DNA from 2 places in the Amycolatopsis sp. lyj-90 genome. Region 2 is predicted to be linked to the other one. Evidence: riboswitches for the same ligand, from Rfam matches in the RefSeq annotation. Region 2 holds a riboswitch; the other holds the start of a gene.
The links. Region 2 has a riboswitch for glycine ahead of gcvP (aminomethyl-transferring glycine dehydrogenase). Riboswitches for the same ligand answer to the same signal wherever they lie in the genome.
Positions count from the first base shown of each region.

Region 1: linked by a shared signal. The riboswitch ahead of gcvP (aminomethyl-transferring glycine dehydrogenase) and the one ahead of gcvP (aminomethyl-transferring glycine dehydrogenase) in region 2 are both predicted to bind glycine.

Region 1 covers NZ_JAJPWP010000001.1:1,018,130-1,032,459, forward strand. Annotated here, with positions in the region: gene ACLJPX_RS04265 (adenylosuccinate synthetase) at 1-676, opposite strand, end outside; gene ACLJPX_RS04270 (hypothetical protein) at 673-1,647, opposite strand; gene ACLJPX_RS04275 (adenylate cyclase) at 1,650-2,618, opposite strand; gene ACLJPX_RS04280 (hypothetical protein) at 2,817-3,704, shown strand; gene ACLJPX_RS04285 (hypothetical protein) at 3,900-4,157, shown strand; gene ACLJPX_RS04290 (hypothetical protein) at 4,172-4,549, opposite strand; gene ACLJPX_RS04295 (hypothetical protein) at 4,573-5,226, opposite strand; gene ACLJPX_RS04300 (hypothetical protein) at 5,391-5,624, shown strand; gene ACLJPX_RS04305 (CDP-alcohol phosphatidyltransferase family protein) at 5,662-6,273, shown strand; gene gcvH (glycine cleavage system protein GcvH) at 6,362-6,745, shown strand; gene garA (glycogen accumulation regulator GarA) at 6,871-7,338, shown strand; gene ACLJPX_RS04320 (MerR family transcriptional regulator) at 7,335-8,096, shown strand; gene ACLJPX_RS04325 (bifunctional nuclease family protein) at 8,316-8,789, shown strand; gene ACLJPX_RS04330 (TetR/AcrR family transcriptional regulator) at 8,956-9,576, opposite strand; gene ACLJPX_RS04335 (MerR family transcriptional regulator) at 9,874-10,455, shown strand; glycine riboswitch at 10,502-10,598, shown strand; gene gcvP (aminomethyl-transferring glycine dehydrogenase) at 10,771-13,650, shown strand; gene ACLJPX_RS04345 (nuclear transport factor 2 family protein) at 13,654-14,016, opposite strand; gene ACLJPX_RS04350 (helix-turn-helix domain-containing protein) at 14,128-14,330, shown strand, end outside.
Region 2 covers NZ_JAJPWP010000007.1:73,522-87,851, forward strand. Annotated here, with positions in the region: gene ACLJPX_RS26655 (transglycosylase domain-containing protein) at 1-1,613, opposite strand, end outside; gene ACLJPX_RS26660 (FadR/GntR family transcriptional regulator) at 1,692-2,414, opposite strand; gene ACLJPX_RS26665 (L-serine ammonia-lyase) at 2,504-3,877, opposite strand; gene lipA (lipoyl synthase) at 3,894-4,895, opposite strand; gene glyA (serine hydroxymethyltransferase) at 4,892-6,175, opposite strand; gene gcvH (glycine cleavage system protein GcvH) at 6,179-6,556, opposite strand; gene gcvT (glycine cleavage system aminomethyltransferase GcvT) at 6,574-7,665, opposite strand; gene gcvP (aminomethyl-transferring glycine dehydrogenase) at 7,674-10,505, opposite strand; glycine riboswitch at 10,549-10,653, opposite strand; gene ACLJPX_RS26695 (hypothetical protein) at 10,868-11,242, opposite strand; gene ACLJPX_RS26700 (3-oxoacyl-ACP reductase) at 11,492-12,259, opposite strand; gene ACLJPX_RS26705 (aldehyde dehydrogenase family protein) at 12,259-13,623, opposite strand; gene ACLJPX_RS26710 (gamma-glutamyl-gamma-aminobutyrate hydrolase family protein) at 13,620-14,330, opposite strand, start outside; gene ACLJPX_RS26715 (glutamine synthetase family protein) at 14,314-14,330, opposite strand, start outside.

The sequences.
Region 1 (14,330 bases), on a different contig from region 2:
GTCCGGTCTCGTCCCCGTCGGTGATCCGCACCGCGTCCGCGAAGTCGCGGTACAGCGTCACCAAGGCGTCCACGTCGTGTGACGGGGCGGCGAGCGGGGCGTAGAACCGGGCGAGCGCGTCGAGCTTGCGCCGCAGCACCGACGGCCGGGCGCAGTCGGCGACCGTCGGCGCGTCACCCGGTGTCCCGATCACCTCCTGGTTCTCCACCACCTCGCCCGGGCTCGCCCCGGACAACAGCGAGTACCAGACGGTCTCGCCGATGCCTTTCCCGCACGAGCCGTGCCGGTCCGCGCCGCGAGCCTGCTCCCTCGCCCGGTTGGCGTAAATGTGGAACGGGGTCGTGAGCAGGGCCCGGCCGTCCACGCTCAGCAGCGAGAGCGGATTCCGGACGCCGTCGGTTTCGAGCTGCCGGGCCTCCGCCGCCAGCGCGAACGGCTCGACCAGGACGAACCGCGACAAGTGGGTGGGCACGCCGGCGAACGTGCCCGCCCCGAACTGGCTGAACGTGTGGTGCCGCCCGTCCGCGACGACGTTGTGCGCGGCCTGCGCGCCCCCGTTGAAGCGGACGACGGCGGTGGTCGGCCGGTCGGCGCAGAGCGCGTCGACCACGGCACCCTTGCCTTCGTCGCCGAAGCCCAGCCCGACCACCACCACGTGCCCGTCCAGGAGGCTCATCGCAGCACCACGTCGCTCGGACCGCCCGGGTCGGGGACCGCCGAGGTGACGACCGTTTTGGTGCCCAGCCTCGCCAGCGCCTTGCCCACCGCCGCGCTTTCGGCGGCCGAACCGACGTCCGCGAGGTCGGCCAGCGCTCGGTCCACGTCGACGACCTGCTCCTCCAGCCCGATCGTGGCCGCGATCAGTTCGCACACCGCGCCGGGATCGTCGAGCTTGAGGAAGTTCTGCCCCAGCAAGCCGCTCCAGTGTTCGCCGATCTCCGGGTCGTTGTAGTACGACGACTGGTTCGGCAGGACGAAGTAGACGTTCCACTTGCGGGCCAGTTCCCGGTACACCGACGCGGGGTCGATGTCCTCCCGCACGTCGTCGCCGATCACCCGGCGGATGTGGCGGGCCTCCAGCGCGGGCTTGTTCAGCTCGTCGCCGATGAGGAACAGGTATCCCTTACGGCCGCGGTTCTGCCACGCGTCGGTGACCACGTGCCTGGCCATGAAGTAGGCGGCCAGTTCGTAGGACTCGCTCTTCTGCCCGCCGCCACCGCCTTCGAGGAAGATCGTGCGCAGCTGCTCGTCCATCCGGTTGTCCGATTCGAACTGCCCGACCTGCAGGGGCACCCGGTCGCTGTCGGCGTCGCCGATCGCGCCGAACAGGACCTGCGGGTCGGTCAGATAGCCCCGGCGCTTCAGGAGGCCGTGCAGTTTGCCGAGCTTGCCCTGCATGATCCGCGGCACCCGGCGCATCGAGCCGGTGACGTCGAACAGCACCGCGATCGGCGTCGAATCGGCGTGGTCGGCCGAATCCCGGCACTCCCGGACGGCGTTCTTCGGGTCGAGCGCGGCCGCGGCCTTCCACGCGGAAGCGGGCTTCTTGCGGAGTCCGGCGCTGTAGCCGAAATCGTCCTCGCCCTTGGCCGCGCGGAAGGTCTTCGCGGCGGCGTAGGCGTTGTCGTCCCAGTGTCCGTGTCCCATGGTCAAACTCCTGTCTCGGGGATGATGAACGGTCGGAAGGTGCGGGGGCCGTACAGCTCGCCGAGCAGGTCGTCGTACTCGTCGAGCAGGTCGGCGGCTTCGGGTCGCTGTCCCGGGATTTCCTGGGTGCACCACGTGGCGAACTCGCGCTGGCGGGTTTCCGTTGGTGACAGCAGCGAAAGCATCAACTTGTGCAGCATGTGGACGTCGGTGGCCGCGGTCATCGGCAGTCCCTTGTGGACTTCGGGCGGGTAGTCGACGGACTTGTCCGCCGCCAGCGGGAGCACACCGTCCTCGACGGCGAAGGACCAGCCGGCCAGGACGATGCCGTGCTGCCCGGGGTGGACCAGCACGTTGTCCGCGGTGAGATGGCCATGGACGACACCCGCGCGATGCGCGCCAGCCACGGCGCGCAGCAGGCGCCGGTGCATCCAGGCGTAGTCGCGGCCGTCGAGACCGTCCGGGAAGGCTTTCCCGATGTCGGCGAGGGTGGTGAACCCGCCGACGAGCGGATCGAGGACGCTGAACGCCCGGTCGCCCCGCGCCACCGGGCCCGAGGTGTCGAGCAACCGCGGGTAGTACGGGCGAAGCCAGCGGTGCCGTTCGGTGAAGCCGTCGAGCGTGCGCAGCGCCGCCCACTCGGCGTGGATCAGCGGGTTGAGCGCCGGGTCGCGCACGATTTTGACCAGATGGGGGCCGGTGGTGCGATAGGTGGTCGCGACACTGCCCACGGCGTGCGGAGTGGTGAGTGTGTAAGCCGCCGTGGCGGTGGTGACCGTTTGCCGCCGGGATTGCTTCCAGTCGGCATAGAGGCGATTGAGGGTGGCGGCCGCCTTATGGGCCCGAGGGTCGCCGGGATTCCGGTCGGGATGGAGTGCGGCCGCCAATTCGCGGTAGCGGTGGTGGGCGAACAGAGTGGCCGCGTCGACCGCGTTCTCGATCGTCGTCACGGCGTCGTCCCTGGTGAGCATGGTTTAAGTCTAGACGACTCTTACCTCGGCTGGCAAGGGGGCGATGCGCGCTCGCCGTCACCGGGAGAGGAACGAATTGAATGCGGAAATGGTGGTGTAGGTACAAATCCCGTGCGGTTCGACCGCTTCGAAGAATAGGCTGGAGTGGCCGAACAGGGGGTGGTGACCTTTCCGGAAGAGTCGCAAAAAAGCCAGTGGGTGGCCGTTCTGCTCGTGACCGGAATCGTCCTGGGGTTCATCGCGGCTTTCGCCGGGCGGTGGACCGCCGAGGGAATGGCCGGTACGTACGACTTGCGCGCGGTGATCTCGGTAGCGGATTCCACGACCACCGAAGGGCAGAACGGCCCGCACACCACTCACGAGATCGTCGCCGTCGCCGAAAACGCCCGCGCCGTCGAACTGCCGACGGGGGAAGCGTTCGGTCTCGCGGAGCCGGTGGTCGTCGGGCTTTCTTCACTGACGGACCGGGTGTTGTCCGTGCGCGGGGCCGACGAAGTCGTGGAGGCCCACCACCCGTGGGAGAAGATCACGGCGATGTCGATCGGCGGAGTGGTCTTGGTGCTCGGCGTCGCCGTGGCGTTCTCGGTGACGAGGCCGGTGACCGTGCGGAAGTCGCTTTCTTTCCTGGCAGGGTTCGTCTTCGGCGCGTATGTCGTGCTGGCGCCGCTCGGTTTCGGCTGGACGGCGTACCGCGAGGCGGCCGATCCCGTTCCGAACCTGTGGGAATACCGCCGCGAGGCCTGGGGTCCGCCGCCGGTGATCGGCAAGGGACAGGCCGCGGTGTCGGGGGACTCGACCGTGCGTGTGCTCGACAGCCGAGCCGAGCCGCCCGAAGGCGCCGAGGCATGGCTGGGCGGATTCCACGTCCTCGCCTTGCGAGTCGAGACGTCCCGCCTGGGAGACACGGCGCTGGAGCTGTCGGCCGACGAACATGGCGCCCCGCGGCGGGTCGAGGACTGCGCGGGCGCTCCCGGTGCTTTCGACGGCACCGCGGGTCTCGTCTGTTTCGTGGTCCCGTCGGGATATCAGCCGAAGTACCTTGTCGTCGGCGAACTCGACCGGGAAGTCCTGCTGACACTCCAGTGACTCGAGGAAAGGAATTTAGTGCCGGGCAAACCGCAGAATTCCAAAGTTCTCTTTCGGGCGCTGTTGGCCGGGGTCCCGTACGTCTTCCTGCTGTGTGTCGCCTGGGGATACTTCGGTAACCACGTACGTGAAGTGAACACCGGTGAGGAAGTCGCGGTCACCGGGATCTCAGGGTGTACCGAGGAGGGAGCGCCGATGAGCGGTCAGATTCCCTACTGTTCGGGGGAGTGGCGGTTCGACGACGGGAGCACCGGTCGCGGGCGCATCGAGGGCGACAAGGCCGCGGAGGGCGACAGGATCTTCGCCGGGGACGGATTCGTCTACCGGTCGAAGTCCGCGCTGATCTGGAGGATGTCGATGGTCGGCCTGTTCGGCGTGGTGCTGCTGGGCCTGGCGATCGGCCTCGGCGTCCTGTACCGGCTGGACGCGGTCCGGCGGCGTCAGGAGAACTGACGCCGCCGGAGCGCTCAGACCCGCGTCGCTTCGATCTGCCGCTCGTCCTCGGTCGAACAGCTCGTCACCGGATCGTTCGGCCCGCTCCCGCACGTCCAAGCGCCGATCACCACCGGCCCGGGGCCCTGCGGCGAAGCGGCTTCGGCGGGGGTCAGCTTGGTGAAGTAGTCCGTGAGCACCTGTGTCGCTTCGGCGCAGTCGGTATTCCCGTGGGCGACGACCTTGTTCTTCGCGCCCTGGAGCCCGGCGACCTCGCCGCACGGTGTTCCGGGCGGTGCCGGTGTGACGGCGGGGGAGGACGGGGCCTGCGCGGCCGACGGGGCGGGATCGGCGCCGCAGCCGCTCAGCAGGACGACGGCGAGCGCGGCGGGAAGTACGGCGAGGCTCTTCATGGGCCCTTCTTCTCGGGGATGGTTCATTCGACGGGGACGACGGCGGCGAACACGTTGTGGTCGCCCTTGCTGCAACTGGTGCCGCCCTGGGCGGCGGGTGCGCCGGAGACGCACAGCCACCCGTCGACGGTCTCGCTCACGGGCTCGTCCGAGCCCGCGGACTGGCGGCCGGCGATCGTCTTGTGGAACGAGCCGACGATCCCGGTCGCGTCCGCACACGAGACACCCGGTCCGTTGAGCACCTGAAGGGTCAGCCCGCTCGCCGCGGTGACCGTGCCGCACGAACCCTGTACCGGTTCAGCGGGTTTCGGCTTGGGAGCGGGATTCGGGGCAGCGGACGAACTCGGCGCGGTCTGAGACGGGATCGGCGGTACCGGTGCGCTGGAGACGTTCGAAAGGGGCGCGGGCGGTGAGACCGACATGGAGGTGACAGGCGGTGGCGGATCTTCGCCCGAACAGGCGGCGAGCGTTCCCGTGGCGGCACAGACCGCGATCAGGCGCCGCCACGTTCCCGTGGTCGTCGAGACGGGCAAGGCGATCCTTTCGTCGGCCGTTCCTGGCCTGCCCATTCTGACCTGGGCGAGCCCGATGCCGTGGCATTGAGCCACGTTCGATTCGCGGGAGGTTATCGCGCCGACGGTGCGACGGTACGCGAGGACCGCCCAATCACTGTCCATTGTGGACAATTAACATGCCGTTCACACCGTGACAACACCCTGCTGTCGTCGCGAACCGATCGGACGAATCCGGCGCCCGGGCGTTAACGCCGGGCCCTGTTCTGCCGAAAACAAAGGTAGCGCTCCGGCGTGTCCCAGTCCCCGTCACCGAAACCGTGAGAGCGATGAAGACCGACGAACAGAACGACCCCGCGTCATTCGAGGCCACCGCGCCGGCGAGCACGGAGCTGCCACCCACGGCACCGTGCACCGTCGTCTGGTGCGGCGGCCGCCCGTACGTCCTGGAAAGTTCCTCCGGGCACACCCGCTGGATGGGTACCGACTACCGGGGCAGGCCCGTGGCGCTGACCAGCGCGGACCTGCAACGCCGCGGCTGGAGCCACACCCGGGCCAGCTGACGCGGGAGGACCTGCCGCCGCTGGATAGGCTGAGCGGGTGAGTACGCCCCCCGAACCGAGCGTGACCAGCGAAGAGCCGTCTTTGCTGCGGCAGGCCCTGAACGTTCCCAACATGCTTTCGATCCTCCGGCTCGCCGGGGTGCCGGTCTTCCTGTGGCTGCTCCTCGGCCCGAAGGAGGACGGCTGGGCGTTCGCGCTGCTCGTGTTCAGCGCGCTCACCGACTGGCTCGACGGCAAACTCGCCCGCTGGCTCAACCAGATGTCGCGGCTCGGTCAGCTGCTCGACCCCGCCGCGGACAGGCTCTACATCCTCGCGACCCTCATCGCCTTCCTGATCCGCGACATCGTCCCGTGGTGGGTGGTGGTCCCGCTGGTCGCCCGCGAGGCGGTGCTGGGGGTCTGCGTGCTGCTGCTGCGGCATCGCGGGTTCGCCCCGCCGGAGGTCACCTACATCGGCAAGGGCGCCACCTTCGTGCTGATGTACGCCTTCCCGTTCCTGCTGCTCACCCAGGGCGGATCCGACATCGCCGCGTTCGCGCGTCCGATCGGGTACGCCTTCACGGCGTGGGGTGCGGTCCTGTACGTCTATTCGGGCGTGTTGTACGTCGTCCAGACGGTGCGGGCCCTGCGATCCGCCGATCGCGGCTAGCTAGCGGGAGGCGCCGGGCGCGTGCCCCGGCGGGATGCGAAACTGCGCGCGTCGGTTTCGAGCGAGGGCATGAGAAAGGGGAGCGGCGTTGTCCACTCCAGAAGAACTGCGCTACACCGAGGAGCACGAGTGGGTCTCCGTACGCGACGGAGGGCTCGTGCGCGTGGGCATCACGGAGTACGCCCAGGACCAGCTCGGTGACGTGGTGTTCGTCGACCTCCCCGAGGTCGGCAAGCAGGTCGGCTCCGGCGACGCCTTCGGCGAGGTCGAGTCGACCAAGAGCGTTTCGGAGCTGTTCGCCCCGCTCGACGGCGAGGTGGTCGCGGTCAACGACGCGGTGGCCGAGTCGCCCGAACTGATCAACAGCGACCCCTACGGTGAGGGCTGGCTGGTCGAGCTCCGTCTCGACGACGCGAGTTCGGTCGATTCCCTGCTCGAGGCCGAGGCGTACCAGGCGCTGATCAAGGAATAGCCGCAGGCCGCGGCCCTCCCGCGAGAGTAGGGGGAGCCGCGGACCGGAGATTCGATCAGGCACGGTACGTTTGACCTCTGCACGTTCTTGAGTAGTGGCAACACACATGCGTTAGGAGAGCTCAGGTGAGCACGAACGACGGGCCCGGCGTTCCCCCGGAGCAGTCTCCGGAGCGGACTTCTGTCTTCCGGGCCGACTTCCTGGCCGACGTCGAAGGCACTGAGGCTCCTCCGGCTGCCGAGGCCCCCGTCCAGGGTGTGGACGCGCTGCCCGCGGGTTCCGCGCTGCTGGTCGTCAAGCGCGGCCCGAACGCGGGTTCGCGCTTCCTGCTGGACCGCGACACCACCAGTGCGGGACGGCACCCGGACAGCGACATCTTCCTCGACGACGTCACGGTTTCCCGGCGGCACGCCGAGTTCCGCCGCGAGGGTGGCGAGTTCGTCGTCATCGACGTCGGCAGCCTCAACGGCACCTACGTCAACCGCGAGCCGGTCGACCAGGCCGTCCTCGCCGGTGGCGACGAGGTACAGATCGGCAAGTTCCGCCTGGTCTTCCTGACCGGCCCGGGTTCCGGGGGCCAGGGGGCACGGTGACGGCGGCCGGGCGGCCTGATCGGGATGCGTCGCAGCGCGATGGGTTGAGCATCGGGGCCGTGCTGGCACAACTGCGCGGCGACTTCCCCGACGTCACCATCTCCAAGATCCGGTTCCTCGAAGCGGAAGGTCTGGTCCAGCCGGGCCGGACCCCGTCGGGGTACCGTCAGTTCGCTCCGGCGGACGTGGAGCGCTTGCGATTCGTCCTGTCCGCCCAGCGGGATCACTACCTTCCGCTGAAGGTCATCAAGGAACAGCTCGACGCGGCGGATCAGGGTGCCGCGCCTTCGGCGGCGGCTCCCAAACCGCCGCGGAAACTCGTTTCGCTCGAGGCCCCGGGGGAGAACGGCGGACTGCCGTCCCCCGGGGACTTCGAGACCGATCGCGAGATCAGGCTGACCGAGGAAGATCTGCTCCGCCAGGCCGGCATCGACGCCGCCACCCTGGCTGAGCTGCGGCAATACGGTCTCGTCCGCCCAGGCGCGGCGGGGTTCTACGACCCCGACTCGGTCCTCGTGGCGAAGACCGTGAAAGCGATGACCGAATTCGGTATCGAGCCGAGACATCTGCGTGCCTTCCGGGCCGCGGCCGACCGCGAAGTCGGCCTGCTGGAGCAGATCGTGACCCCGGTGTATCGGCACCGTGACGAGGACGCCCAAGCGAGGGGCGACGAGGTCGTCCGCGAGCTCGCCGCACTGACCGTGGCGTTACATACGCTCTTGGTGAAGGCCGGAATACGCGCCGTCACGGGCGGCTGAGCGGCTCCGGGGACACAGGAACCCTTGTGAGGCCACTTGTCAATGACTGAATGTTCGGCACCCTATGCCGTACCGTGAGAGTCGGGTTTGCCACGGGCGAACCGAGAATGTCAGGACAGCGAGCACAGCGCTCGGAAGACGGGTAGCGTCGGGATCACCGTCGCTTGATCGTCGAGACAAGCGTTGCAGCCCGTGCGCACGAGAGGGAGGCGAAGCCCGATGAGCGAGATGCGCGTCGTCGGCGTGCGGGTGGAGCTACCCGCGAATCAGCCGATCTTGTTGCTACGGGAAACCGAAGGCGAGCGGTACCTGCCGATCTGGATCGGCTCGGTCGAGGCCACCGCCATCGCCTTGGAGCAGCAGGGAGTCCGCCCGGCCCGTCCGCTCACCCATGACCTGCTCAAGGAGGTCATCGGGGCGCTGGGCCGTGAGCTGGAGCAGGTCGTCATCACCGACTTGAAGGAAGGCACGTTCTTCGCGGAACTGGTCTTCGACGGGGACATCCGGGTTTCGGCGCGGCCGAGCGATTCGGTCGCCCTGGCGCTGCGGGTGGGGGTTCCGATCCACGCCGTGGACGCGGTGCTGGAGGAAGCGGGCCTCATCATTCCCGACGAGCAGGAGGACGAGGTCGAGAAGTTCCGCGAGTTCCTCGACTCCGTCTCGCCGGAGGACTTCCGCGGCGCTGACACTTAATCGCGCTAACCGGGATCGCGCTGCCAGGGCGCGCCTTGGCAGGTGAACTCGCGTTCTCCCGAAGGGCGCCCTGCCATCGCGATCCCGGGGCCTGTCGGCCGAAAGGCGCGCGACTTCAAAAGATCAGAAGACCTCGGTCACCTTCGTGGTGCTGCGTCAGGCGGGGTCACTTTGGTGCGGCGGTGGCCCGCGTGAACAGGTCCGCCAGTTCCCGTCCGTACCGCTCCAGGTCCAGCTTCGGGTCGGCCGCGAACTTCGCGGCGACGCCGTCGACGGCCTGGGCGATCGACAGCGCCATCACGTCCGGCGCGAAGTCGCCGAAAGCGCCTTCTTGCTGTCCCTGTCGCAGTTGACGCTCGAGCCGGCCGGTGCGGAACTCTTCGACGATCGGCGCCGACATGAACCAGCCTTCGGCGTCCGATCCGCTCGAAGCCATCTCGACCATGACCCGCACCAGCTCCGGGTACGAGCCGAGGAACTCGATCTCCGCTTCGATGTACCCGCGCAGCAGCCCGGCCCGGTCGGTCGTGCCCTGGATCCGCTCCTCGAGGAACTTGTCCTTCATCCCGGTCGCGGTGGTGACCACGGCCTGCATCAGACCGGCCTTGTTGGTGAAGTGGTACGAGATGATCCGGGTGCTGGACAGCCCGGCCCGCTCCTTGATCTTCGCGAACGACGTCTTGTGGTAGCCGAGATCGGAGATCGTCGCGATCGTGGCGCCGACGATCTGGGCCCGCCGGGCGGCTTCGGTGACCGACAGCCCGAGCTCCGCCTGCACCTCTTGCATGGCGCTTTGGGTGGAAGGAGTTACTTGCATGAGTAAAAAATAACACGGCTGAGTAAAAGTGGCAAGCGCGCAGCCGAACGGGGGACTGTTTCCGACAAGCCTCAAGAAGAGCTTGAGGTTGACCGCGCGTCGCGTTGACCGCTCTGCCGGACGCGCTTACCGTCAATGGAGGTAAATCGCCAAGGTGTGATTCGGATGTCTGGGGCATCCGTCTTGACGATGAACTCCGGTGCGGACTCACGTGGGTCCGCGCGGCTTTGTTCGCCGGCCGCCAGGTCGGGCGAGGGGAGGCATGGCGTGGTCGAGGCTGGTAGCCCTCAAGAGCCGCTCGTTCCGGTCGCTGACGGCGAGCAGGGCGAGCTGTTCCCCGACTCTTCCCTCCCGGACGAACTCGTCGGCTACCGCGGTCCCGCCGCCTGTCAGATCGCCGGGATCACGTACCGGCAGCTCGACTACTGGGCCCGCACGAAACTGGTCGCGCCGAGCATCCGCACGGCGCACGGCTCCGGTTCGCAGCGGCTCTACTCGTTCAAGGACATCCTCGTCCTGAAGGTCGTCAAGCGGCTGCTGGACACAGGTGTCTCGTTGCAGAACATCAGGGTCGCCGTCGACCACCTGCGTTTGCGCGGTGTCCGCGATCTGGCCAAGGTCACCCTGTTCTCCGACGGCACCACCGTCTACGAGTGCACGTCGCCCGAAGAGATCGTCGATTTACTCCAGGGCGGGCAGGGCGTTTTCGGCATCGCGGTCAGCGGGGCGATGCAGGAGATCAGCGGGACCATCCACGAGTTCCCGGCCGAGCGGGCCGACGGCGGCGTGATCGAAACCGTCACGCCCGACGAACTCACGCAGCGCCGTAACGCACGTCGCACCGGCTGATCATGAAGCCGCGCGAGCGGCAGGGTAGGCTCACTTCCGCGGTCGACGAATCCGCGCGGGAGAGACCGGGCCGATAACGGCCCGGCGCCGAAGGAGCAAGTCCTCCCCGGAACCTCTCAGGCACCCTGGACCGCGCGGACTAGACGCCTCTGGAAAGTGAATCGTCAGGTCACCACCTGGCGGCTCCGCCGACGGTGCAAGCCCGACTCAACCCACGGGCGAAACTCTCAGGCGCCCCCACGGGGGTACGGACAGAGTGGGGAGGGCCAGGGACAATCCGTCCCGGCCCCGCCCCCGCGTCTTGGGAGGTCCCCGATGGAGCCTGATTCACTGGCCGCGCTCGAATCCGGAACCCCCTTCGCGGACCGGCACATCGGTCCCGGCGCGGAGGAACTCGCACGCATCCTCGACGTCGTCGGCGTCGGTTCCCTCGACGAACTGGCCGAGCGCGCCGTCCCCGCGTCGCTCCGGGAATCCGCGACTCCGCTGGAGCTGCCTCCGCCCGCCACCGAGACGGCCGCCCTCGCCGAGCTCCGCGCGCTCGCCGCGCGCAACCGGCCGATGGTCCAGATGATCGGCCTCGGCTACCACGACACCGTCACCCCGCCGGTCATCCGCCGGAACGTGCTGGAGAGCCCGGCCTGGTACACCGCGTACACGCCGTATCAGCCGGAGATCTCGCAAGGCCGCCTCGAAGCGCTGCTCAACTTCCAGACCATGGTGGCCGACCTGACCGGCCTGCCGATCGCGAACGCTTCCATGCTGGACGAGGCGACCGCCGCGGCGGAGGCGATGACGCTGGTCCGCAGAGCGGGCAAGGCGAAATCGAACCGGTTCGTGGTCGACGAGGACACGCTGCCGCAGACGATCGAGGTCCTGCGCACCCGTGCTGAACCGCTCGGCATCGAGCTGGTGACCGCCGACCTGTCGCAGGGCATCACCGGACTCGGCCTCGGTGGCGACTTCTACGGAGTGCTGCTGTCCTATCCCGGCGCGTCCGGCGTCGTCCGCGAATGGGACCACACCATCGCCGAGGCCAAGGCGCTGGGCGCGGCCGTGGTGATGGCCGCGGATCCGCTGGCCTTGACCCTGCTGCGGTCGCCGGGCGAGCTCGGCGCCGACGTCGCGGTCGGATCGACGCAGCGATTCGGTGTCCCGATGGGCTTCGGCGGCCCGCACGCGGCTTACCTCGCCGTCCGGCAGGGGCTCGAACGTCAGTTGCCCGGCCGGCTCGTCGGAGTGTCGAAGGACGCCGACGGCGCTCCCGCGTACCGGCTCGCCCTGCAGACCCGTGAGCAGCACATCCGCCGGGAGAAGGCGACCAGCAACATCTGCACCGCGCAGGTGCTCCTGGCCGTCATCGCTTCGATGTACGCGGTGTACCACGGTCCCGAAGGCCTGCGCGCCATCGCCAACCGCGCGCACCGGATGGCCACCGTGCTCGCGGCGGGGCTCGCCGAAAGCGGCGTGGACGTCGTGCACTGCGAGTTCTTCGACACCGTCATGGTCTCCGTCCCCGGCCGCGCGACAGGCGTCGTCGGCACCGCGAGAGAACTCGGCGTCAACCTCCGGCAGGTGGACGCGGACCACGTCGCCGTCGCCTGTGACGAGACGACGACCCGCGAGCACCTCTCCTTGGTGTGGAAGGCGTTCGGTGTCGCGGTGTCCGATGTGGACTCGCTCGACGCGGACACCGCCGACGGGTTCCCGCCGGATCTGCGCCGCACGAGCGACTACCTGACGCATCCCGTCTTCCACGCGCACCGCTCGGAAACGGCACTGCTGCGGTACCTGAGGGCGTTGTCCGACAAGGACGTCGCACTCGACCGGAGCATGATCCCGCTCGGCTCGTGCACGATGAAACTCAACGCCACGGCCGAAATGGAGCCGATCACCTGGCCCGAGTTCGCCGGCCTGCACCCGTTCGCGCCCGCGGAGGACGCGGCCGGTCTGCTGTCCATCGTCAAGGATCTGGAACAGTGGCTGGCCGGGATCACCGGCTACGACGCGGTTTCCCTGCAGCCGAACGCCGGAAGCCAGGGCGAGTTCGCCGGACTGCTGGCGATCCGGGCCTACCATCGCGAACGCGGGAACGCGGCGAGGGACGTCTGCCTGATCCCGTCGAGCGCCCACGGGACCAACGCGGCCAGCGCGATCATGGCGGGGATGCGGGTGGTCGTCGTGAAATGCGACGACGAGGGGAACATCGACCTCGCCCACCTCAAGTCCACGGTGGACGAGCACGCGGACGACCTGGCCGCGATCATGATCACCTATCCCTCCACGCACGGCGTGTACGAGGACACCGTCCGCGAGGTCTGCGCGCTGGTGCACGACGCGGGCGGCCAGGTGTACGTCGACGGCGCGAACCTGAACGCGCTGATCGGGGTGGCGCAGTACGGCCGGTTCGGCGCCGATGTCTCCCATCTCAACCTGCACAAGACCTTCTGCATCCCGCACGGCGGCGGCGGACCGGGTATCGGCCCGATCGGCGTCCGCGCGCACCTGGCGCCGTACCTGCCGAACCACCCGCTGCAGCCGGACGCGGGCCCGGCCACCGGCGTGGGTCCGATCAGCGCGGCCCCGTGGGGAAGCGCGTCGATCCTGCCGATTTCCTGGGCCTATGTCCGGATGATGGGTGTCGAAGGCCTGAGGCGCGCGACGCTGACCGCGGTCGCGAACGCCAACTACGTCGCCAAACGCCTCGCGGAGCACTACCCGGTGCTGTACTCCGGCCACGACGGTCTGGTCGCGCACGAATGCATCCTCGACCTCCGCGCGCTCACCAAGCGGACCGGCGTCACCGTCGACGACGTCGCCAAGCGGCTGGCCGACTACGGCCTCCACGCGCCGACGATGTCCTTCCCGGTCGCGGGCACGCTCATGGTCGAGCCGACCGAGAGCGAGGACCTCGGCGAACTCGACCGGTTCTGCGACGCGATGATCGCGATCCGCGGCGAGATCGAGAAGGTCGCTGCGGGGGAGTGGCCGGTGGCCGAGAGCCCGCTGCGGAACGCCCCGCACACCGCGCGCTGCCTCGCGGGTGAGTGGGATCGCCCGTACAGCAGGGAGATCGCGGTCTTCCCGGCCGGGTTCACGGCGGCGAAGATCTGGCCTCCGGTGCGGCGGATCGACGGGGCCGCGGGTGACCGCAACCTCGTCTGCTCCTGCCCGCCGCCGGAGGCCTTCGCCTGACCGTCAGCCGGGCATCTTGTCCAGAAAGCCCAGCACCTGCTTGATCCGCCCGTCCTCGACGGTGATGACGTCGAAGCCGATCGCCAGCGGTTCCGCCGCGCCGTCGGGGCCGAGGTACCACTGGAACCGCGCGATGTCGTGGTGCGCGTCGGGGGCCGCGGGCAGGCTGAACCTCAGACCGGCGAACTGGGCCTGAGCGCCGGCGACGAAGCCGTCGACACCGTCGTGACCGGTGACCGCGCCGAGCGGGTCGGTGTAGGCGGCGTCCTCGGTGAACACTTCGGCGATGAGCGCACGGCGCTGGTCCGCGTCGGTCTCGTTCCACACGGCGATGTACTGCTCGGCGACGCGCTGGATGTCCGACATGGTGTCCTCTTTCGTTGTGGGGTAACCGATGCCGCAACTCTGTCCGCCGGAGGTGGGTCCCGTCGATTACGCGGGAGGTAATGGCGGCCCGGCGCGCGTGGCCGTAAGTTCGTGATCGTGACGACCACAGTGATCGCGAGCCGCGCCGGCCGCCCCGTCGGCGAACTGCTGCGGGAATGGCGTGATCGCCGCCGGATCAGCCAGCTCGACCTCGCCATCTCGGCGGAGATCTCGACCAGGCACCTGAGCTTCGTGGAGACCGGGCGGTCCAAGCCCAGCCGCGACATGGTGCTGCGGCTCGGCGAGCATCTGGA
Region 2 (14,330 bases):
CTTAAGGCCTCGTCGTCCTTAAACGCGGGCGCCTTGTCGGAAGGCCGTTCCCAGACGATCTCGCCGTTCTCGTCCCGGATCTTCGACACCAGATGCGGGGTGGCGCGCATGCCGTCGGCGGCGAAGGTCGCGTAGGCCCCGGCCATGTCGCTCGGCCGCAACGGGTACCGGCCGACCGCGATCCCCGGTCCGATCAGGAACCCGTCCTTCTCGCGCAGGGTCACCTCGCCGTCGACGGCTTCGGGGATCCCTGCCGCACGGGCACCGTCGCGGACCGCTTCCGCGCCGAGTTTCTTCGCCAGCTCGACGAACGGTCCCCGAGCGCCCCGCGCGATCGCCTCGCGCAGCGTGCACTTCCCGCCCTCACCGCATGGGTCCTGGAATTTGAAGGTCTCGCCGAGGAAGTCGACCTGCCCTGGCGACTTCGTCGGGGCGTCGACGTCGATGCCCCGCTCGATGCCGGCGGCGAGCGTGAACGGCTGGAAGGCCGAGCCGGTGCCGTACGGGGTACTGGCGTAGTCGTGCACGCTCCAGCCGCCGCCGTTGTAGGCGCGGATGGCGCCGGTCCCGGGTTCGACGGCGACCAGCGAGGCCCGGAAGTGCTCAGGCTGGCCCTGTAGCCGCTCCTTGAGCACCTTCTCGGCTTCGGCCTGGGCGCGCGGGTCGATGGTCGTCTCGACCTTCATCGCACCGCCGCGGAGCCGGTCCAGTGGGTAGCCGATCTGCTCCAGCTCGGCGAGAACCCGCTGCTTGAGGTGGTACTTCTCGAAGGTGACGCGACCGGCGCGGGTCTCCGACGGCGCCTGGATCGCATCCTCCGGATAGGTCATCGCGACCGCTTCGGCCTGCCCGAGATAGCCCCGCGTGACCAGCTTGTTCACCACGTAGGACCAGCGCTTCATGGCGTGCTCGTGGGTGGAGGCGTACGGGTCGTGCACCGACGGCGACTGGATCATCCCGGCGAGGAAGGCCGCCTCGCTCCAGGTGATCGAGTCGTCGAGCTTGCGGCCGAAGTAGGCGTTCATCGCCGAGGCCGGGCCGTAGGTGCCCCGGCCGAAGGAGATGATGTTGATGTAGCTCTCGAAGATCTCTTTCTTGGTCTGCTGCTGGGTGATCTTCGTGGCGAGCACCAGTTCGGAGAACTTGCGGGTGAGGGTGGCGTCCTCGTTGCCGGTGGACTTCTTGATGTACTGCTGGGTGATCCCCGAGCCGCCGCCGACGCCGGTCACCAGCGCGCGGCCCAGACCGGTGAGGTCGAAGCCCTCGTTGTCCCAGAAGGTCGGGTCCTCGGTCGCGACGATCGCGTCGCGCAGCTTCGCGGGGATGGCGGCGTAGGGCACGAACAGGCGGTCGCCGCCGGGCGGGATCACCTTGAGCAGTTCGGAACCGTCCGTGTTCTGCAGGACGACGGTCTTGTCGAGGTCGGCGAGCACCTCCTCCGGGCTGCGGACGTCGAGCAGGACGTACGCGATCCCGAACGCGGCCACCGGGATGCCGATCAGGAGGCCGAGCGACCAGGCGGCGATCCGGCGCCACCTGCGTTTCTTCCCTTTCGGCTCGGGAGAGGCCGTGGTTTCCGACTCGGGTGCGGTTTCGTCATCCGGGTTTTCCACGCCAGGTAAGACGCCCGAACGAGTGAAAAGGTTGTGGGAAAATCACCTATTCGTGTCCTGAGCCCGCTCCGCGTTTCGTCAGGCGAGGAAGGCGCGAAGCAGCGAAGCGGTGCCTTCGACGTGCTCGGTCATCGCCCGGCGGGCGGCCTCGGAGTCGCCCGCGAGGATCGCGTCGACGATGGCCTCGTGCTGGGCGTTGGAGTGCTCCAGGTTCGGTTCGAGCAGCGGGATCATGTCGAGCAGCTGGTTGACCCGCATCCGCGCGTCGGCCATCGCCGTGGTCAGCGAGCCGGACGCGGTGACCTCGGCGATCGCCAGGTGCAACCGCGAATCTTTGCGCCGGTAGTCGCCGACGTCGGCCGCTGCGGCCTCGGCGAGCGTGCTGGTCAGGTGCTGCCGGTCGGCCGGGCTGAGCGAGCGCGCCGCCGCCATCTCGGCCGCGCCGGTCTCCAGGACGTGCCGGAGGCCGAGCGCGTCCTCCAGGGTGGCGTTGTCGACCTTCCGCCCGTCGGCGGCGGGCGGATCGGGCAGGACGTCGTTGACGAACGTGCCGCCGTAGCGACCGCGCCGCGATTCGACGTAGCCGGCGTCGGCCAGCGCGCGGATCGCTTCCCGCAGGGTCACCCGGCTGACGCCGAGCCGCTCGGCGAGCTCCCGCTCCGAAGGCAGCCGTTCTCCCGCGCCCACCACGCCCAGCCGGATCGCCTGGAGCAGCCTTTCGACGGTCTCCTCGAAGGCGTTGCCCGCGCGCACCGGGCGGAACAGCGCGTCACCCGCGTTCGCGACCGTGCTCGACTCCACCCTTCGAGTTTAGGCCGCCCGCAAGTCGTCCTCTTGCTGCGGTACTTGCGTGTGCAAGTACCGCACCAAGAGGACGAAACGCGGGAGTGTCAGCACTCGATGACGTTGACCGCGAGACCGCCGCGCGAGGTCTCCTTGTACTTCACGCTCATGTCGGCGCCGGTCTCGCGCATGGTCTTGATCGCCTTGTCCAGCGTCACGATGTGCGAGCCGTCGCCACGCATCGCCATCCGCGCGGCGTGGATCGCCTTCGACGCGCCGACGGCGTTGCGCTCGATGCACGGGATCTGCACCAGCCCGCCGACCGGGTCGCAGGTCAGCCCCAGGTGGTGTTCGACGCCGATCTCGGCGGCGTTCTCCACCTGCGCGGGCGAACCGCCGAGGACCTCGGTGAGCCCGGCCGCGGCCATCGCGCTGGCCGAACCGACCTCGCCCTGGCAACCGACCTCGGCACCCGAGATCGAGCCCGTCTGCTTGAGGATCGAGCCGATCGCGCCCGCGGTGAGCATGAACGTCACGATGCCGTCGTCCGACGAACCCCGGATGAACCGCTGGTAGTAGTGCAGCACCGCCGGGATGATCCCCGCCGCGCCGTTGGTCGGCGCGGTGACGACGCGGCCGCCCGCGGCGTTCTCCTCGTTGACCGCCAGCGCGTAGAGGCTCACCCAGTCCATGGCGTACAGCGGATCGCCGACACCGTCTTCGGCGAGCAGCTTCTCGTGCAACGCCCTCGCGCGGCGCGGGACCTTGAGCCCGCCGGGCAAGACGCCCTCGTGCTCACAGCCGTTGTGCACGCACTCCACCATGACCTGCCAGATCTCCAGCAGGCCCTCGCGGACCTCCTCGCGCGTACGCCACGAAAGTTCGTTGCGCAGCATGATCTCGCTGACCGGCAGCCCGGTGTCCTCGCAGTGCTTCAGCAGGTCCGCACCGGTACGGAACGGGAACTCCAGCTTCGTCGAGTCCTCGACGACGACGGTGTCGGTTTCGTAGGACTCGTCGCGGACGAACCCGCCGCCGACGGAGTAGTAGGTGCGCTCGCGCAGCACCTTCCCGTCGGCGTCGAACGCGCGGAAGATCATGCCGTTCGGGTGCGCCGGCAACGACTTCCGCCGGTGCATCGTCAGGTCGGTGTCCTCGGTGAACACGATCTCGTGCTCACCGCGCAACTTCAGCAGGCACGCTTCCCGGATCTCGGCGATCTTGCCGGACACCGTTTCGGTGTCGATCTCCTCCGGACGCTCCCCGGACAGCCCGAGCAGCACGGCCTTGTCGCTGCCGTGCCCGAACCCGGTCGCGCCCAGTGACCCGAACAGTTCGGACTGGATCCGCGTCGTGGCAGGCAGATCGCCGTCTTCGGCGAGACCGTCCACAAAGGTCAGTGCGGCCCTCATCGGGCCCACCGTGTGGGAGCTGGAGGGGCCGATCCCGATCGAAAACAGGTCGAAGACGCTGATCGCCATTGATCTGCCCTCCTTCCTATCTGGCCAGCAGTGAGCTGGCTTCTTGGGCCGCGGGCCCTTCGGCGGCAAGGTGGGCCAAGTTCTCCGACAGCGCTTCGCCGCGGTGGGCCTTCGTCTGCGCGAAAAGACGTCCTGCCCGATAAGACGAGCGTACGAGCGGCCCGGCCATCACGCCGGCGAAGCCCATCGCTTCGGCCGCCTTCGAATGCTCGACGAACTCCTCCGGCTTGACCCAGCGGTCCACCGGATGGTGCCGAGGCGAAGGACGCAGGTACTGGGTGATCGTCAGGATTTCGCAGCCCGCGTCGACCAGGTCCTTCATCGCCGGAGCCACCTCCTCCGGCGTCTCGCCCATGCCCAGGATCAGGTTCGACTTCGTCACCAGACCGGCCTCACGGGCCCGCGTGATGACTTCCAGCGACCGCGCGTACCGGAACCCGGGGCGGATCCGCTTGAAGATCCGCGGCACCGTCTCGACGTTGTGCGCCAAAACCTCCGGCCGCGAACCGAACACCTCGGCCAGCTGATCCGGATCCGCGTTGAAGTCCGGGATCAGCAGCTCGACACCGGTGCCCGGGTTCAGCGCGTGGATCTGGCGCACGGTCTCGGCGTACAACCACGCGCCGCCGTCTTCGAGATCGTCCCGCGCCACACCGGTCACCGTCGAGTAGCGCAGCCCCATGGCCTGCACCGACTCCGCCACCTTGCGCGGCTCGGTCGTGTCGAGCGCCTCGGGCTTCCCGGTGTCGATCTGGCAGAAGTCACAACGCCGCGTGCACTGGTCGCCACCGATCAGGAAGGTGGCCTCGCGGTCTTCCCAGCACTCGTAGATGTTGGGACAACCGGCCTCCTCGCACACGGTGTGGAGGCCTTCACGCTTGACCAGGCCCTTGAGCTCGGTGAACTCGGGGCCCATCCGCGCGCGGGTCTTGATCCACGGCGGCTTCTTCTCGATCGGCGTCTGCGCGTTGCGGACCTCGAGCCGGAGGAGCTTGCGACCTTCGGGTACAGCGCTCATCGGTTGAGGTCCGCGTACAGCGGGTGCTTCTTCGCCAGCAGTTCGACCCGGGCGGACAGCGACTGGCGCAGGGCCTCGTCGAAGTCCGGGCGCAGCGCCTCGGCGATGATGTCGCCGACCTCGGCGAAGTCCTCGGCGCCGAAGCCGCGGGTCGCCAGGGCGGGCGTGCCGATCCGCAGGCCCGAGGTGATCATCGGCGGGCGCGGGTCGAACGGGACGGCGTTGCGGTTGACCGTGATACCGACCGAGTGCAGCCGGTCTTCGGCCTGCTGACCGTCCAAAGTGGAGTTGACCAGATCGACGAGCACCAGGTGCACGTCGGTGCCGCCGGTCAGCACGCGGACGCCCGCTTCGGCGCAGTCCGTGCGCGAAAGGCGGTCGGCCAGGATCTTCGCGCCTTCGAGCACGCGCTGCTGGCGCTCGCGGAACTCCTCGCTCGCGGCGACCTTCAGCGCGACGGCCTTGGCGGCGATGACGTGCTCCAGCGGACCGCCCTGCTGGCCGGGGAACACCGCGGAGTTGATCTTCTTGGCGAGATCCTGGCGGCACAGGATGATGCCGCCGCGCGGGCCGCCGAGGGTCTTGTGCGTGGTCGTGGTGACGATGTCGGCGTAGGGCACCGGGCTCGGGTGCAGCCCGGCCGCGACGAGACCGGCGAAGTGCGCCATGTCGACCATGACCTTCGCGCCGACCTCGTCGGCGATGCGGCGGAACTCGGCGAAGTCGAGCTGACGCGGGTACGCCGACCAGCCGGCGATGATCAGCTTCGGCTTGTGCTCCTTGGCGAGGCGCTCGATCTCCTCGACGTCGACGATCCCGGTCTCTTTGTCGACGTGGTAGGCGACGACGTTGTAGAGCTTGCCGGAAAAGTTGATCTTCATCCCGTGGGTCAGGTGACCGCCGTGGGCGAGGTCGAGACCGAGGATGGTGTCGCCGGGGTTGAGCACGGCGACCATGGCGGCGGCGTTGGCCTGCGCGCCCGAGTGCGGCTGGACGTTGGCGTGCTCGGCGCCGAAGAGCGCCTTCGCGCGGTCGATCGCCAGCTGCTCGATGACGTCGACGTGCTCACAACCGCCGTAGTAGCGGCGGCCGGGGTAGCCCTCGGCGTACTTGTTGGTCAGCACCGAACCCTGCGCCTCGAGCACGCCCACCGGGGCGAAGTTCTCCGACGCGATCATTTCCAGGGTCGACTGCTGCCGGTCGAGTTCGGCGGCGACGGCCACGGCGACCTCGGGGTCCACCTCGGACAGGCTCGCGTTGAACACGGAAGCGTTGGTCATGGATCAGCTCTCCTGGGTGAGCACGGCGTAGGCCTGGGCGTCGAGCAGGGCGGGCACGTCGCCGGACAGACGCACCTTCAGGAGCCATCCTTCGGCGTACGGGTCCGAGTTGATCAGCTCGGGGGTGTCCGTTGTGGCCTCGTTCACCTCGACGACCTCGCCGTCCACGGGCGCGTACAGCTCGCTGACCGACTTGGTCGACTCGACCTCGCCGAACACCTCGCCCGCGGTGACGGTGTCGCCGACCGAGGGAAGCTGGACGAACACGATGTCACCGAGCGACTCGGCGGCGAAGGCGGTGATGCCCACGGTGGCGACGCCGTCGACGACGTTCAGCCACTCGTGTTCCTTCGTGTACTTCAGGTCCTGGGGGATGCTCATGGTCGTTCAAGGGCCTTTCAGGCGCGGGAGTAGAAGGGCAGGGCGACGACCTCGACGGGCTCGATGCGGCCCCGGATGTCGACGGAAAGCTCGGTGCCGGGCTCGGAGTGCTCCCGGTCCACGTAGGCCATGGCGATCGGGTAGCCCAGGGTCGGCGACAGGGCGCCGCTGGTGACCTCGCCGATCTCGGTCTCGCCCGCCAGGACGGAGTAGCCGTGACGCGGCGCGCGGCGGCCGGAACCCTTGAGGCCGACGCGAACCCGGGGAACGTCCTTCTTGGACAGCTCCTCCAGCGCGGCCTTGCCGACGAAGTCGCCCGGCTTCTCGAACTTGACGACGCGGCCGAGGCCGGCCTCGAACGGGCTCAGCTGGAGGCTGAGTTCGTTGCCGTACAACGGCATTCCGGCTTCGAGACGCAGCGTGTCGCGGCAGGCGAGACCGGCCGGGAGCAGACCGTGCGGCTCGCCCGCCTCGGTGAGGATGCGCCAGACGGCGGGAGCCTCACCGGCCGGGACGTACAGCTCGAAGCCGTCTTCGCCGGTGTACCCGGTGCGGGCGAGCAGGACGTCGTGACCCTTCACGACGGCCGGGACGCTCGCGTAGTACTTGAGCGCGCCGAGGTCGGCGTCGGTGACCGCGCCGAGGATCTCGACGGCCTTCGGGCCCTGGACTGCGATCAGCGCGACGTCTTCGGACTTGTCGTCGACGACGGCGTCGAAGCCGGAGACCCGGGCGGCCAGCGCCTCCGCGACCACGGCGGCGTTGCCCGCGTTGGCCACGACCAGGAACTTCTCGTCTTCGAGGCGGTAGACGACCAGGTCGTCGAGCACGCCGCCGGTCTCGTCGCAGATCATCGTGTAGCGCGCCCGGCCCGGCTTGACGCCGGACAGGTTGCCGACCAGCGCGAAGTCGAGGACGTCGGCGGCCTGCGGGCCGGTCACCTCGATCTCGGCCATGTGGGACAGGTCGAACAGGCCCGCGGTCTCGCGGACCGCCTTGTGCTCAGCCAGTTCGCTGCTGTAGCGGATCGGCATCGACCAGCCCGCGAAGTCGGTGAACAGCGCACCCAGTCCTTTGTGGACTCCGTGCAGGGACGTCTCTTTCGACATCAAGTGCCTCAGTTCTCGTAGGCGTTGAGCGGCGGGCAGGAGCAGACGAGGTTACGGTCCCCGCGCGCACCGTCGATGCGGCGCACCGGGGGCCAGTACTTGGCCTTGCGGTTCACTCCGGCGGGGTACACCGCCAGTTCGCGGTCGTAGGGCAGGTCCCAGTCGCCGACCAGGGTCTCGGCGGTGTGCGGGGCGTTGCGCAGCGGGCTGTTGTCCGCGGCCCACCGGCCCTGGGCGACGGCGTCGATCTCGCCGCGGATGGCGATCATCGCCTCGATGAAGCGATCGATCTCGCCGAGGTCCTCGGATTCGGTCGGCTCGACCATCAGCGTGCCCGCGACCGGGAACGACATGGTCGGGGCGTGGAAGCCGTAGTCGATCAGGCGCTTCGCGACGTCGTCGACGCTGACGCCGGTCTCCTTGGTGAGGCCGCGCAGGTCGAGGATGCACTCGTGGGCGACCAGGTCGTCCTGGCCGGTGTAGAGCACCGGGTAGTGCTGGTTGAGGCGCTTGGCCACGTAGTTCGCGGCGAGGACGGCGACCTGCGTCGCGGCGGTGAGCCCGCCCGCGCCCATCATGCGGACGTACGCCCACGAGATCGGCAGGATCGACGCGGAACCATAAGGAGCGGCGCTGATCGGGCCGACGCCGGTCGAGGGACCGGCCTTCTCCAGCAGCGGGTGGTTCGGCAGGTACGGCGCGAGGTGCGCGCGCACCGCGACCGGGCCGACGCCGGGGCCGCCGCCACCGTGCGGGATGCAGAAGGTCTTGTGCAGGTTCAGGTGCGAGACGTCGCCGCCGAACTCGCCCGGCTTCGCCAGGCCCAGCAGGGCGTTGAGGTTCGCGCCGTCGACGTAGACCTGGCCGCCCGCGTCGTGGACGATCTTGGCCAGCTCGTCGATGCCGTTCTCGTACACACCGTGCGTGGACGGGTACGTGACCATGATCGCGGACAGCGTGTCGCGGTTGGCCTCGACCTTGGCGCGCAGGTCTTCGAGGTCGACGTTGCCCTCGTCGGTGCACTTGACCACGACGACGCGCATCCCGGCCATGACGGCGGAAGCGGCGTTCGTGCCGTGCGCGGACGACGGGATCAGGCAGACCTCGCGCTCGGCCTGGCCGTTCGCGTGGTGGTACGCGCGGATCGCGAGCAGACCGGCGAGCTCGCCCTGGCTGCCAGCGTTCGGCTGCAGCGACACCTTGTCGTAGCCGGTGACCTCGGCGAGCCAGGTCGACAGCTGCTCGACCAGCACGTGGTAGCCCTCGGCCTGGTCGGCGGGGGCGAACGGGTGGATGCCCGCGAACTCGCGCCAGCTGATCGGCTCCATCTCGGTGGTGGCGTTGAGCTTCATCGTGCAGGAGCCGAGCGGGATCATGCCGCGGTCGAGCGCGTAGTCCAGGTCGGACAGGCTGCGCAGGTAGCGCAGCATCGCGGTCTCGGAGCGGTGCGAGTGGAAGACCTCGTGGGTGAGGTACTCGCTTTCGCGGCCGAGTCCGGTGGGCAGCGCGCGGGCGTCGTCTGCGGCGGTGTCGACACCGAAGGCGTTGAGCACCTTGGCGATGATCGCGGGCGTGGTGACCTCGTCGACGGCGATGCGGACGTGGTCGGCGTCGACCGGGCCGAGGTTGATCCCGTTCTCGCGCGCGACGGCGACGACCGCTTCGGCCTGGCCGGGCATGCGGGCGAGGACGGTGTCGAAGAAGCCCTCGTGGACGACCTCGACGCCACCGGCGCGCAGTGCTCCGGCCAGCCCTGCGGCGAGCTCGTGGACGCGGGTCGCGATGCGCTTGAGGCCGTCGGGGCCGTGGTAGACCGCGTACATCGCGGCGAGCACGGCGGGCAGGACCTGCGCGGTACAGATGTTGGAGGTGGCCTTCTCGCGGCGGATGTGCTGCTCACGGGTCTGCAGCGCGAGGCGGTACGCGGGGTTGCCGTCGGCGTCGACCGAGACACCGACCAGGCGGCCCGGCAGCGAGCGCTCGAGCCCGGTGCGGACGGCCATGTACCCGGCGTGCGGGCCGCCGTAGCCGAGCGGGACACCGAAACGCTGGGTGGATCCGGCGGCGATGTCGGCGCCGAACTCACCCGGCGCGGTGATCAGCGTGAGGGCGAGGAGGTCGGCGGCGACGGTGTACAGCGCGCCGGCGGCCTTCGCGGTCTCGGAGATGGCGGAGTAGAAGCCCGCGCCGCGCAGCACGCCGGAGGCGCCCGGGTACTGCACGACGACGCCGAAGAACTCCTCCGGCAGGCCGGTGAGCAGGTCGCGGACCTCGACCTCGACGCCCATGGCCTCGGCGCGGGTGCGGACGACGGCGATGGTCTGCGGCAGGCACTCGGCGTCGAGGACGACCTTGTTCGACTTCGCCTTCGACGCGCGGCGCATCAGCATGACGGCCTCGGCGACGGCGGTGGACTCGTCGAGCAGGGAGGCGTTCGCGGTGGCGAGACCGGCCAGCTCGGAGACCATGGTCTGGAAGTTGAGGAGGGCTTCGAGACGGCCCTGCGAGATCTCCGGCTGGTAGGGCGTGTACGCCGTGTACCAGGCCGGGTTCTCCAGCACGTTGCGGCGGATGACCGCCGGGGTGACCGTGTCGTGGAAGCCGAGGCCGATCATCTGCGTCATCGGCTTGTTGAGCGCGGCGAGCGCGCGAAGTTCGGCGATGGCGTCCTCTTCGGACGCGGCGGGGGGAAGCTCGAGGTCACGGGTGACCCGGATCGCGGACGGCACCGCGGCCTGTACCAGGGCATCGAGGCTGCCGTAGCCGACCTCGGCGAGCATCTTGGCCTGCTCGGACTCCGAGGGGCCGATGTGCCGGTCGTCGAAGGACGTACTGGTCAAGGGAGCTCCTTCAATCAGGCGCCGGATAGACCGGTGCGCTGGGAACTCCCCCTCTGTCATGGCACCTGAGAGTTTCACCGTCCGTGAAGAGGACGGCTTTCACCTTGGGTGAGGCGCACTTGCGCGCCTGCTTTCCAGAGTGGCCTCGCGGAAGCGGTAGTGGGTACCTGAGAGATTCCGGGGAGTTTGCTCCTTCGGTGCCCCACCACGTTCGTGGGGGCTCTCCCGCTCCAGCTCAACGGCCCGATCTGCAGTTGTGCGCACACCGTACCTGGCGTGTTCGGCGCGCGTCTACTTCTGGCCGGGCACGTCACTTCTCCCGTTCGCCCGGACACCCGACGTGCCCGGGCCGTCGGGCCTGGCTAGGCGTTCTCCATCATCATTTCGGCGGTGATGGTGCCGCAGAGCTCGGCGCAGCGCGTCATCATGTCCGCGGCCTCGGCGAGTTCGGCGTCGCCGGTCTTGGCGCACTCCTCGGCGCACATGCGCATCATCTGGGAGGCGAGGCCGCACATCTTCGCGCACATGCGCATCATCTCGAGGTCGGCGATCATGGCCGAACAGCGCATCATCATGTCGGCACTCATGCGGGACATGTCCGCGCAGGTCACCATCATCATCCCGAGCTTGGCGCCGCCGATCTCCATGCAGCGCGTCATCATCTCCTCGCACCTGACGTGGCACTCGTTGCACAGGTCGATGCAGTCGCGCATGGCGGTGCTCATCTGCCGGGTCATCCTGGGGGCCTCCGCGCTTCTCGGATCGCGGAACCGGGTGGCTCCGCGTCCCAGAACTACCGCGCAGGCCAGAGGGCCGCCATCCCAGCCACCGGGACGAGTGACGCCGGGTCGGGCGGGCGGTGAAGGGGCCCTTCACCGCATGGCACGTGGGGAAAGCGCCCTTCACCGCGTGCCATGCGGGGAAAGCGTCCTTCAGCTCCCGGGACCGGGGCCAGGCATGCCGCAAGTAGTCGACTACTTGCGCCCTTACAGCGGGGTGACGTAGGCCCCCGAGATCCCGCCGTCCACCAGGAACTGCGACGCCGTGATGAACGAGGCGTCGTCGCTCGCCAGGAAGGCGACCGCGCCCGCGATCTCCTCCGGTTCCGCGAACCGCCCGACCGGCACGTGCACCAGCCGCCGCGCGGCCCGCTCGGGGTCCTTCGCGAACAGTTCCTTCAGCAGCGGCGTGTTCACCGGACCCGGGCACAGCGCGTTGACCCGGATGTTCTCCCGCGCGAACTGCACGCCCAGTTCCCGGCTCATCGCCAGCACCCCGCCCTTGGACGCGGTGTAGGAGATCTGCGACGTCGCCGCGCCCATCACCGCGACGAACGACGCGGTGTTGATGATCGAGCCCTTCCCCTGCCGCCGCATGTGGGGCAGCACCGCCTTGCAGCACAGGTACACCGAGGTCAGGTTGACCTTCTGCACCTTCTCCCACGCGTCGATGCCCGTGGTGAGGATCGAGTCGTCCTCGGGCGGGGAGATGCCGGCGTTGTTGAACGCGACGTCGACCGAGCCGAAGGTGTCCACAGTGGTCTGGAACAGGGCCTCGACCTGCTCGGCGTCGGTGACGTCGGCCTGCACGAACAGGCCGCCGACCTCGTCTGCCGCGGCCTTGCCCGCCTCGGCGGAGATGTCGCCGATGACGACCTTCGCGCCCTCGCTCGCCAGCCGCCGCGCGGTGGCGAGGCCGATGCCGCTGCTGCCGCCGGTGATGACCGCGACGCGGCCTTCGAAACGCTGAACCATCATTCCTCCGTGCTGATGAATACGTTTTTGGTCTCGGTGAAGGCATCGACAGCGTCCGGGCCGAGCTCGCGGCCGAGCCCGGACTGCTTGAACCCGCCGAACGGCGTCCAGTACCGGACGGACGAGTGCGAGTTCACCGAAAGGTTCCCGGCTTCGACGCCGCGCGCGACGCGGAAGGCGCGGCCGACGTCGCGGGTCCAGATCGAGCCGGACAGGCCGTACTCCGTGTCGTTGGCCATGGTCACCGCGTCCGCCTCCCCGTCGAACGGGACGACCGCGACGACCGGGCCGAAGATCTCGTCCGAGGCCAGCGGATGCCGCAGGTCCGGCGGGGTGACGACGGTCGGCGGGAACCAGTTGCCCGGCCCCAGCGGCGCGCTTCCCCGGAACGCCACCGGCGCGGCGTCGTCCACATAGGACGACACCTTCGCGTGGTGCCCAGCCGAGATCAGCGGGCCCATCTCGGTCACCTCCAGGCGGGGATCGCCGACGACGACACCCTTCACCGCGGGTTCCAGCAGCTCCATGAACCGGTCGTACACGCTCGCCTGCACCAGGATCAGCGACCGCGCGCAGCAGTCCTGCCCGGCGTTGTCGAACACCCCGTACGGCGCGGTGGCCGCGGCCTTCTCCAGATCCGAGTCGGCGAAGACGACGTTCGCGTTCTTGCCGCCGAGTTCCAGCGTCACCCGCTTCACCCGCGCGGCGCAGCCCGCCATGATCTGCTTGCCGACCTCGGTCGAGCCGGTGAAGACGATCTTGCGCACCGCCGGATGGTCCACGAACCGCTGGCCCACCACGGATCCCTTGCCGGGAAGCACCTGGAAGACGTCCGCGGGGATCCCGGCCTCCCTGGCCAGCTCACCGAGGCGGATCGCGGTCAGCGGGGTGAGTTCGGCCGGCTTGAGCACGACGGTGTTCCCGGCGGCGAGCGCGGGCGCGAAGCCCCAGCCCGCGATGGGCATCGGGAAGTTCCACGGCACGATCACCCCGACCACGCCGAGCGGCTCGTGGAACGTCATGTTCACCCCGCCGGGCACCGGGATCTGCTTGCCGATCAACCGTTCGGGCGACGCCGAGTAGTACGTCAGCACGTCGCGGACGTTGCCCGCCTCCCAGCGCGCGTTGCCGATGGTGTGACCCGCGTTGGCGACTTCCAGCTGGGCGAGGTTCTCGATGTCGGCGTCGACGGCGTCGGCGAACCGGCGCAGCAGCCGCGCCCGGTCGCCGGGGGCCACCGCGCGCCAGGCGGGGAACGCCGCCTGCGCGCGGGCGATCGCCGCGTCGGTCTCCTCGGCCGAGGTCAGCGCGACCGACCGCACCACCTCTTCCGTGGCGGGGTTGATCACCTCGAACGTGGTCATGCGCGCTCCTTCGCAGCTGTCACGAGTGCCTCGAAAAGCCTTGTGTCGTCGAGATTCTGTTCTGGATGCCATTGGACACCGAGTACGAAACCGTCGCCGGGCAGTTCCGCCGCCTCGATGGTCCCGTCGGCGGCCCAGCCGACCGGGACCAGCCCGTCGCCGAGCTTGTCGATGGCCTGGTGGTGATAACACGGCACCTTGGTCTCGATGCCGAGGATCGACGCGGCCCGGCTGCCCTCGGCCAGGGTCACGGTAGTGGTGCCGAAGGTCGCCGGCGCGGGCTGGTGATCCTTGGTGTCCAAAGTGTCCGGAAGGTGCTGGGCGAGTGTCCCGCCCAGCGCGACGCTGAGCACCTGCAACCCGCGGCACACGCCCAGCACCGGTTTTCCACTGTCCAAAGCGGACCTCAGCAGCCCGAACTCGAACGCGTCCCGGTTCGGCCTCGTGTACGTCGTCGCGTGCTGCTCCTGGCCGTAGCGCGCCGGTTCGATGTCGGCGCCGCCGACCAGCACGAGACCGTCCACGGCGGACACCAGCCTCTCGTGCGCCTCGCTCACCGGCGGCAGGAGGACCGGGATCCCGCCCGCCGCGACGATGCCGTCCACGTACACGCGGTGCAGCAAAGCCGCTTCGGTCTCCCACACCAGGAACTTCGCGGGCTCCAGATAGCAGGTGAGCCCGATCAAGGGTTCAGAGACGTTCGAAGC